2 regions of the Methylobacterium sp. M6A4_1b genome follow, and region 2 is predicted to be linked to the other one. Evidence: predicted binding sites of a transcription regulator. Region 2 holds the regulator's gene; the other holds the start of a gene.
What was found. Region 2 encodes HrcA, which represses chaperone genes, less so after heat shock. Its sites were predicted from a motif close to GTTAGCACTCNCNNNNNGNGAGTGCTAAC; they were not measured.
Positions count from the first base shown of each region.

Region 1: the regulator HrcA is predicted to act here: its motif matches at 2,285-2,313, upstream of groES (co-chaperone GroES).

Region 1 covers NZ_JBKEZQ010000025.1:19,882-24,862, reverse strand. The annotation lists gene ACLBWX_RS18970 (lipopolysaccharide biosynthesis protein) at 1-1,070, opposite strand, end outside; gene ACLBWX_RS18965 (magnesium transporter CorA family protein) at 1,159-2,169, opposite strand; gene groES (co-chaperone GroES) at 2,382-2,669, shown strand; gene groL (chaperonin GroEL) at 2,754-4,397, shown strand; gene ACLBWX_RS18950 (hypothetical protein) at 4,505-4,981, opposite strand, start outside.
Region 2 covers NZ_JBKEZQ010000044.1:12,129-17,109, reverse strand. The annotation lists partial or broken gene ACLBWX_RS21975 (DUF1236 domain-containing protein) at 1-328, shown strand, start outside; gene hrcA (heat-inducible transcriptional repressor HrcA) at 389-1,444, opposite strand; gene ACLBWX_RS21965 (hypothetical protein) at 1,722-2,030, shown strand; gene rph (ribonuclease PH) at 2,165-2,893, shown strand; gene rdgB (RdgB/HAM1 family non-canonical purine NTP pyrophosphatase) at 2,890-3,522, shown strand; gene hemW (radical SAM family heme chaperone HemW) at 3,586-4,764, shown strand; gene ACLBWX_RS21945 (penicillin-binding protein activator) at 4,765-4,981, opposite strand, start outside.

The DNA.
Region 1 (4,981 bases), on a different contig from region 2:
ATCACCGGCCGGGTCCGGCGTCGGATCTGGAAGATCGGGTTGAGCGCGAAGTTCATCATTGCCAGGCAAAAGAAGCCCGGCACCATCAGCCCCGCATAGGCGGCGAAGGGGCCGCGATAGGCTTCCGGCACCACCAGGGCCTCGAGGGCCGGGAGGACCGCCCAGAACCCCACTGCGCAGGGCAGCAGCAGCGCCACCACGACACCGATGTTGAGCCCGACCTGGCGTTCGGCGGCGGCCCGGCCCTCCTCCTCTTCGACCCGGACCGCGAGCTGGAACAGCAGCAGGTCGAGGGCGGTCCCAAGGGTGCCGATGCTCCGCGTCGTCACGTCGGCGGCAAGAGCGAAGTAACCGGCCTCCGCGAGCCCCGAATGGGCGGCGATGCTGCCGCGATTGAGGAACGGCATCAGCTGATAGATCGCGTTGGCCGCGATGAGCGGCAGGCCGTAGGCGACGAAGAGCCGCCAAGCTTCGCGCAGCTTCAGCCGCACCCGCGGGGTGACGGGATCGCGCAGCGGGCGGTGCAACAGCAGGATCGCGAGGGCCTGGCTGACGCCTGCCGCCGTCAGCACCCAGACCGGCTGGGGAAAGAACCAGGCGGCGCCCGCCATCAGCACGAAGGCGAGGCCATTCTTGACCGCCACGAGATTGAAGTAGAGCCCACCGTCGAAGCGGGCGCGGGCGAGCGCAGCATGGTAGTCGAACACCCCGATGCCGAGGGCGGCCACCGCTGCGCCTGCCGTGATCGCGAGGCGGCTCCCGGCACTAGGCTCGATCGTCAGCCCCAATCCAGCGCAGATTACGGCCGCGGCGAAGAGCGCCAACGCCAGGACTGCGTAGGCCCGATCGAGGCCCTGCCGGATCCAGGGCTCGTCGAGGCGAACACGGGCCGAGTAGAACCGCGTCGCCGAGAGGCGCAGCCACTCGAACAGGACGGTGTTGGCCACGATGGCGCCGGCCGTCGCGAGGGCGAACAGGCCGAAATCCGCAGGACCCAACAGCTTGGCGATGAGGAGGCCGAGAATGAAGTTCAGGCCGGCATTGAGGACGAAGGCAGCGATCACGGCCATGGCGCGGACGGGTCATCCTCGAATGCCGGCTGAAGGGGCATCGCCATGCAACGCTCTAGCGAGCGCGGGCAAACATTCCGTCAATCGGTCACAACCAGCCCCGGATGCGGAAGAAAACGATCGGAATGATGGCACTCACCAGGATGAGGCCGAGACCGTAGGGATAGCCGTAGGCCCATTCCAGCTCGGGCATGTGCTTGAAGTTCATGCCATACATCGAGGCGATCAGGGTCGGCGGGATGCCGACGACTGATGCCACGGTGAGCACGCGGAAGGTGTTGTTCTGCTCGATGCTGATCAAGCCGAGGGTCGCGTCGAGGAGGAATTGGACGTTCTCCGAGAGCCGGATCTCGAACTCGTCGAGGGAAGCGATGTCGCGCCGCACAGCCTCGAAGCGCGGGACCTGCTCCTCGCCGAGGATATGCGCGCACTCGTTGGCCACGAATGGCACGATCCGTTCGAGACCGAGGAGGCTCGAGCGGATCTTGCCGAGGGTCTTCCCGCGCCGCCCGATGCCACGCAAGATCCGTCGCAAGGCCAGATCGCGACGGCGCGGCGTCTGGCTCCGGAGCTTTGTGTCTCCGGCGGGCGCACCGCTGCGGACGTCGAAATCGAAGATCCGCGTCGAGAGTTCGTCGAGGTCGGCGCCCATATCCTCCAGGGAATCCGCGAGGCTGTCGACGAGCTCTTCCATCAGGAGGAGGAAGATCTCGGTGGAGGTGGTGCCAGGCCCCTCGCCGGTGTCGATGCGCTTCTTCACCTCCGCGAAGGCGCGCAACTCGTGGAACCGCACGGTGACGAGGCGGTCCCGGGTCAGCACAAATCCCAAGGGCTTCAGCTGCGTGTCGAGCTTGTCGAAGGTCACCATCGGCGTCGAGAGCGAAAAGCCGGTCTTCAGCCGCCGCAGCCGGCTCGAATTCTCGACCTCGCTCAGTGCCCTGCGCGATGGCACCCGGATGCCGGTACAGGCTTCCACCCGCTCGGCCTCCTCGGCACTCGGATCATCCAGATCGATCCAGACCACTTCCGACGGGTAAGCGGCCTGCGGCGCCTGCGCCTGAGGCTCCACCGCGCCCTGCGGACCATGAAGCTTGATCATCCGCGAAGGACTTTCCGTCGGCTTGTGGAATCGGGGATGATCCTGTCGCCGGATCGTCGTCCGAGCCTGCGACAGTCTTGACTCGAACGGCGCCCGCGCCTAACTCGGCGCCATCGTTGGCACTCACCCGAGGCGAGTGCTAACGGCCCGGGTTGAGCGCGCTGCCGCGCCGCATCAACGCCATCCACGAATTTGAAGCAAGAGGGCAGCTCATGAAGTTCCGTCCGCTGCACGACCGTGTCGTCGTCCGCCGCATCGAAGGCGAAGAGAAGACCAAGGGCGGCATCATCATCCCGGATACCGCCAAGGAGAAGCCGCAAGAGGGCGAGATCGTCGCCGTCGGACCCGGTGCCCGTGACGAGGCCGGCCGCGTGAACCCGCTCGACGTCAAGGCCGGCGATCGTGTCCTGTTCGGCAAGTGGTCCGGCACCGAGGTCAAGATCGACGGTCAGGACCTCCTGATCATGAAGGAATCCGACATCATGGGCGTCGTCGCCTAAGTCGGTTTCGGTTCTCCCCCCTTTCACGAGCCCTTCGAGGGCGCCATCCGGCGCCTCGGGGCCCATCACTGACAAGGATCTGACATGGCAGCGAAAGAAGTCCGCTTCGCCTCCGACGCTCGCGAGAAGATGCTCCGTGGCGTCGACATCCTCGCCGACGCGGTGAAGGTCACGCTCGGCCCCAAGGGCCGCAACGTCGTCATCGAGAAGTCCTTCGGCGCACCGCGCATCACCAAGGACGGCGTCACCGTCGCCAAGGAGATCGAGCTCGCCGACAAGTTCGAGAACATGGGCGCCCAGATGGTGCGCGAAGTGGCCTCGAAGACCAACGACATCGCGGGTGACGGCACCACCACTGCCACCGTGCTGGCCCAGGCCATCGTCCGCGAAGGCGCCAAGTACGTTGCCGCCGGCATGAACCCGATGGACCTCAAGCGCGGCATCGACCTCGCGACGAAGGCCGCCGTCGAGGACATCACGAGCCGCGCCAAGAAGGTCGCTTCGTCCGAGGAAGTCGCCCAGGTCGGCACCATCTCGGCCAATGGCGACACGGAAATCGGCGAGATGATCGCCCACGCCATGCAGAAGGTCGGCAACGAGGGTGTCATCACCGTCGAGGAAGCCAAGACCGCCGAGACCGAACTCGACGTCGTCGAGGGCATGCAGTTCGACCGCGGCTACCTCTCCCCGTATTTCATCACGAATGCGGAGAAGATGGTCGCCGAGCTCGAGGACCCCTACATCCTCATCCACGAGAAGAAGCTCTCGTCGCTCCAGGCAATGCTGCCGGTTCTCGAGGCCGTGGTGCAGACCGGCAAGCCGCTCGTCATCATCGCCGAGGATATCGAGGGTGAGGCGCTCGCCACGCTCGTCGTGAACAAGCTGCGCGGCGGCCTCAAGGTCGCGGCCGTCAAGGCTCCGGGCTTCGGCGATCGCCGCAAGGCCATGCTCGAGGACATCGCGATCCTGACCCAGGGTCAGATGATCGCCGAGGATCTCGGCATCAAGCTCGAGAACGTCACCCTCCCGATGCTCGGCCGCGCGAAGCGCATTCGCATCGAGAAGGAGACCACCACGATCATCGACGGTCTCGGCGAGAAGTCGGACATCGAGGCCCGCGTCGGCCAGATCAAGGCGCAGATCGAGGAGACCACCTCGGACTACGACCGTGAGAAGCTCCAGGAGCGCTTGGCCAAGCTCGCCGGCGGCGTCGCGGTCATCCGCGTCGGCGGCGCGACCGAGGTCGAGGTCAAGGAGAAGAAGGACCGCGTCGACGACGCGCTCAACGCCACCCGCGCTGCGGTGGAAGAGGGTATCGTCCCCGGCGGCGGCACCGCCCTGCTCCGTGCCCGCGAAGCCGTCCGCGCCCTCAAGAGCGACAACCCGGACGTCCAGGCCGGCATCAAGATCGTGCTGAAGGCCCTCGAAGCCCCGATCCGCCAGATCGCCGCCAATTCCGGCGTCGAAGGCTCGATCGTGGTCGGCAAGATCACCGACAACACTTCCTCGATCACCTTCGGCTTCAATGCCCAGACCGAAGAGTACGTCGACATGATCCAGGCCGGCATCGTCGACCCGGCCAAGGTCGTGCGCACAGCCCTCCAGGACGCCGCCTCCATCGCCGGCCTCCTTGTCACCACCGAAGCCATGATCGCCGATGCTCCGAAGAAGGACAGCGGCGCCCCGGCGATGCCGGGCGGCGGCGGCATGGGCGGCATGGACTTCTAAGAAGTCCGAACCGCACCGGATCGGAATGGGGGTCGCCGCGAGGCGGCCCCTTTTTTCGTCTGCGGCACCCCATCGGCAGCCCAACGGTTGGAATTGCGGGAGGCGTGTCAGGCGCCTTTCTTCCGGCCACGTGCCGCCTTCGTCGTGTTCGGGCGCGATGCGGCCTTCCCGGTCCGATCGTGATCCCTTCGGTCCCAGGATGCCGCGAAGGCAGGACTTCCGAGGGCACGCGTGATACTCGCGGCCCCGGCAGCGGAGCCGGACCGGCGCTGCGGAAGGGCCTTCGCTCTGACTGCAGGCTCGGCACCGCCGGCGAGATCGGCGAGGCGGCGTCGCAGCCAGTCGGCTTTGGCGAGCTTCGCCTCCGCGTGATGCCTGTCGAGGCGTCCGATCAACGCCCGCGCCTCGGCCTCTGTGAGGCCGTCGACGATGAGCGCGTAGGTTTCGGTACCCAGGCACTTGCGCACCCGCCGCAAGCCATCGAGCGTCAGGCTCTTGGACTTGAGCTGCTTCACCACCAAGCCGCGGACAGTCCCTGCAAGGTCAGCCCGAATGTCCGGGAAGACCTCCGGTGAACGCGCGAT
Region 2 (4,981 bases):
GGGCCGCGACGGCCGGGCCGATCGCGAGGGCCGAGGCGGTCGTGGCGACCGCGGTGCGGTCCGGGGCGCCTATGGCCGCCTCGGTGCGCCGCAGCGGACGGAGTTCCGCCAGAGCGTGTTCCGCCGCGGGATCCCGCGCCTCGCGGCCGGCGCCTTCGCGCTCACCGTCGGCACGGCCATCGCCCGCAGCTACACCCTCTACGACCTGCCGCCGGACATCGTCCGGATCGCGCCGGAATACGAGGATTACCGCTACGTGCTGGTGGACGACGACATCGTCATCGTCGATCCCGACACCTACGAGATCGTCGACGTGATCCGCGGCTGACCCGACCGGTTCGGAAACTCATGGGGGCGGGGCTTCGGCTCCGCCCCTTCGCGCGTCCGCTCAGCGCTTGCGGTCGAGGAGGCCGGAGACCACCCGGGCGGTGTAGTCGACCATCGGCACGATGCGCGCGTAGTTCAGGCGCGTCGGCCCGATGACGCCCACCACGCCGACGATCTTCTGCGAGCCGTCGCGGAAGGGCGCCGCGATCATCGACGAGCCTGAGAGGGAGAACAGCTTGTTCTCCGAGCCGATGAAGATCCGCACCCCCTCGCCGCCCTCGGCCCGCGACAGGAGTTCGATCACGTCCTTCTGGGTCTCGAGGTCGTTGAACAGCAGGCGGATGCGCTCGAGGTCCTCGGCCGCGCGCAGGTCGTCGAGGAGGTTGGCCTGACCGCGCACGATGAGCTGGCGCGCATCCGAGGGGCCAACGCTCACCGCGAGGCCGGCATCGACCAGGCGCTCGGTGATGACGTCGAGCTCGCGCTTCATCGCCTGCCGGCCCGATTCGATCTCCGCCCGCAACGTTCCGAGGGTCCGGCCCTGCAGCCGGGCGTTCAGGTAGTTCGAGGCCTCCTGGAGAGCGCTGGCCGGCAGGCCCGGCGGCAGGTCGAGGAGGCGGTTCTCCACCGAGCCGTCGTCGGAGACGAGCACGACCAGGGCCCGCGTCGGATCGAGGCGCACGAACTCGATGTGCTTGAGATGGACGTTGGTCTTGGTGGTCAGGACCACGCCGGCGCCGCGGGAGATGCCCGAGAGCAGCATCGAGGCCTCGGCGAGGGCGGAATCGAAGGTGTGGCCCGAGGCGGCCGCGCGCATCTGCGCCTCGATCCGCTCCTGCTCCTCACGGCCGACATCGCCGAGTTCGAGCATGGCATCGACGAAGAAGCGCAGGCCCTGCTCCGTGGGCAGGCGCCCCGCGGAGGCGTGCGGCGCGAAGATGAGACCGGAATGCTCCAGGTCCGCCATGACGTTGCGGATCGAGGCCGGCGACAGCGCCATCGGCAGGATGCGGGCGAGGTTGCGCGAGCCGACGGGCTCACCGGTCGTCAGATAGCTCTCGACGATCTGCCGGAAGATCTCGCGCGAACGCTCGTTCAGCGCACTGAGCACCTGCATCTGCTGCGATGTCGAGAAGGGGCGGGCGGGCTCTGTCACGATCCATTCCTGAGGCGGAGAGTGTGACGATCTCCAGTGCTTTACACAATGCTTCCCGCGGTCACTCCCCGGGGGACATCACGCGGCCCGGAAGAAACAGCTTGGCCGTGTGAGGCGTTCCGCGCGGTTCGTGCGTTGCCCTAGCCCATCGTCGAAGGCGGGCCGCGAGGCCGGGCCGACGGCGACGGGACCTTTCCGATATCCACCTTGCCGTATCGCACAGAGGAGTGACCATCCCATGAGACCCACCGCCCGATCCGGTCTGATCAAGTCCCTTGCCATCGTCCTGGCGATGGTCGGTGCGATGCTCTTCGGGGCGCCGCAGGGCGCTCAGGCCGCCCCCGGCATCGTCTCGACCGAGGTCGCCGGCTCCGCCGCCGCCATCACCGACGTGCAATATGGCGGCCACATGCGTCACCACGGCCGCGGCTACCGCCACCATCACCACCATGGCCGCCACTTCGGCCATCGTCACCACCGCCACTTCGGCCACCATCACGGCCGGCACCACGGCCACCACTACGGTCATCGCCGCTACCGCTACTGATCGGAAGCCCGGGCCGGCTCCCCAGCCGCCAGGCCTGCCTTGTCGGGGCGACCCTCGCCTCGTCGGGCCGACTCTTGCCGGGCGATCCCCCAAACCGTAAAGCCGCTCTCCATCACATCCGGAAGGAGAGCGGCATGCGGCCCTCGAAGCGCGCGACCGACGAACTGCGCAACGTCACCCTGGAGCGCGCCGTCTCCCGCCACGCCGAGGGTTCCTGCCTCGTCAGCTTCGGCGACACCAAGGTGCTCTGCACGGCCACCCTGGAGGAGCGCGGCCCCGGCTGGCTGCGCGGCTCGGGCAAGGGCTGGGTCACGGCCGAATACGCCATGCTGCCCCGCGCCACCCACGAGCGCACCCGGCGCGAGGTGAATTCCGGCAAGCCGTCCGGCCGGACCCAGGAGATCCAGCGCCTGATCGGCCGGTCCCTCCGCGCCGTCACCAATCTGCCGGCCATCGGCGAGCGCCAGATCACCGTCGATTGCGACGTGATCCAGGCCGATGGCGGCACCCGCACCGCCGCGATCACCGGGGCCTGGGTCGCCCTGCACGATTGCTTCACCTGGATGCGCGGCCGCTCGATCATCTCGGTCGACCCCCTGCGCGACCACGTGGCCGCGGTCTCCTGCGGCATCTACAAGGGCAAGCCCGTCCTCGACCTGGACTACGCCGAGGATTCCGGGGCCGAGACGGACGCCAACTTCGTCATCACGGGCACCGGCGGCCTCGTCGAGGTGCAGGGCACCGCCGAGGGCAAGCCCTTCTCCGAGGAGGAGCTGTTCGAGCTGCTGCGGCTCGCCAAGGGCGGCACCCAGTCCCTGGTCGCCCTCCAGAAGCAGGCCGTGGCACCGGGAGCCTCCGCATGAGCGGGCATCGCATCCTCACCGGCCGCGTCGTCATCGCGACCCACAATGCCGGCAAGCTCGTGGAGATGCGCGAACTGCTGGCGCCATTCGGCGTCGACGCGGTCTCGGCGGGCGAACTCGGGCTGCCCGAGCCCGACGAGACCGGCACGATGTTCGCCGAGAACGCCGCCATCAAGGCGCTCGCCGCCGCGACGGCCTCCGGCCTGCCGGCCTTCGCCGACGATTCCGGGCTCTGCGTCAACGCGCTGGACGGGGCGCCGGGGCTGTTCTCGGCGCGCTGGGCCGGTCCGTCCAAGGACTTTTCCGGCGCCATGGCCCGCATCGCCACGGAGCTCGACAAGCGCGGCGCCACGACCCGGCGGGCGCATTTCGTCTCCGCCCTGGTGATCGCCTGGCCGGACGGCCACACCGAGACCTTCGAGGGCCGGGTCTTCGGCGAACTGGTGCCGCCGCGCGGGGCGAGCGGCTTCGGCTACGATCCGATGTTCCTGCCCGACGGCTACGACCGCACCTTCGGCGAGATCTCCTCGGAGGAGAAGCACGGGGTCGACTGGCAGACCGGCAACGCCCTCTCGCACCGCGCCCGCGCCTTCGTGCTCCTGGCGCAGACCTGCCTGCGGCGCCCTTGAGACCGGCGCCGGGATTGCCAAAGCGCGGTCCCGCGCGCACATCCGCCCCATGACGTGCGCCCCATGACCGAACCGACAGGCCCGGACCACCCGACCCGCGACGCGGGCTTCGGGGTCTACGTGCACTGGCCCTTCTGCGCCTCGAAGTGCCCCTATTGCGACTTCAACAGCCACGTGCGCCACGCGCCCGTGGACGAGGGGCGCTTCCTGCAGGCCTTCCGGGCCGAGATCGCCCATGTGGCGGCGCACACGCCCGGCCGGACCGTGTCCAGCGTGTTCCTCGGCGGCGGCACGCCTTCCCTGATGCAGCCCGCCACGGTCGCGGGGCTGCTCGACGCCATCGGGGGCGCCTGGACCGTGGCGCCGGGTGTCGAGGTCACGCTGGAGGCCAACCCGACGAGCGTCGAGGCGACGCGCTTCCGCGGCTACCGGGCCGCCGGCGTCAACCGCGTCTCCCTCGGCGTCCAGGCCATGGACGACGTCTCGCTCAAACGGCTCGGACGCCTGCACAGCGCGGCGGAAGCCATGGCGGCGGTGCGCGTCGCCGCGGCGCATTTCGAGCGCTACTCCTTCGACCTGATCTATGCGCGCCCCGACCAGAGCCCGGCCGCCTGGCGGGCCGAGCTCGAGGGCGCCATCGCCCGGGCGGCGGAGCACCTGTCGCTCTACCAGCTCACCATCGAGCCGGGCACACCGTTCTACGGCCTCGCCGCCGCCGGCAAGCTGGTCCCGCCCGACGACGATTCCGCGCGCGCCCTCTACGACGTGACGCAGGAGGTCTGCGACCGGGCCGGTCTGCCGGCCTACGAGATCTCCAATCACGCCCGGCCGGGCGCGGAATCGCGCCACAACCTGCTGTACTGGCGCTACGGCGAATATGCGGGCATCGGCCCCGGCGCCCATGGCCGCCTCCTCGGGGAAGCGGGCCGGATCGGCACCGTCACCGAGCGGACCCCGGAAGCCTGGCTCGCCAAGGTGGAGGCCCAAGGCCACGGCATCGTCGAGACCGAGGCCCTCGCGCCCTCCGACCAGGGCGACGAGTTCCTGATGATGGGCCTGCGCCTGCGCGAGGGCATCGATCCGGGGCGCTACGCCGCCCTCAAGGGGCGCGCCCTGGATGCCGATCGGATCGACGACCTCGTCGCCGAGGGGCTGATCGCGCGCGGACCCGACGGCCGCATCGCCGCGACGCCGGCCGGCGCGCCGGTGCTCAACGCCCTGGTGGCGGCGCTCGCCGCCTAATCAGGTCCCCGAGGGGCCGAGCGTGCGGGGGGCCGGGCTGACGATCGCGGGCGCGCCGGAGCGGATCTCGTGGACCGCCAGCGCCCGGTCGCTCGGGCCGTCCGGCCGGAACCGGAAGGTCCCGTCCACGCCGGAGAAGCCGGAGGGGTTGGTCAGCGTGCTGTCGGCGAAGCGCTGCGAGCCGAACTGGCGCGACAGCGCCGCCATCAGCGACACC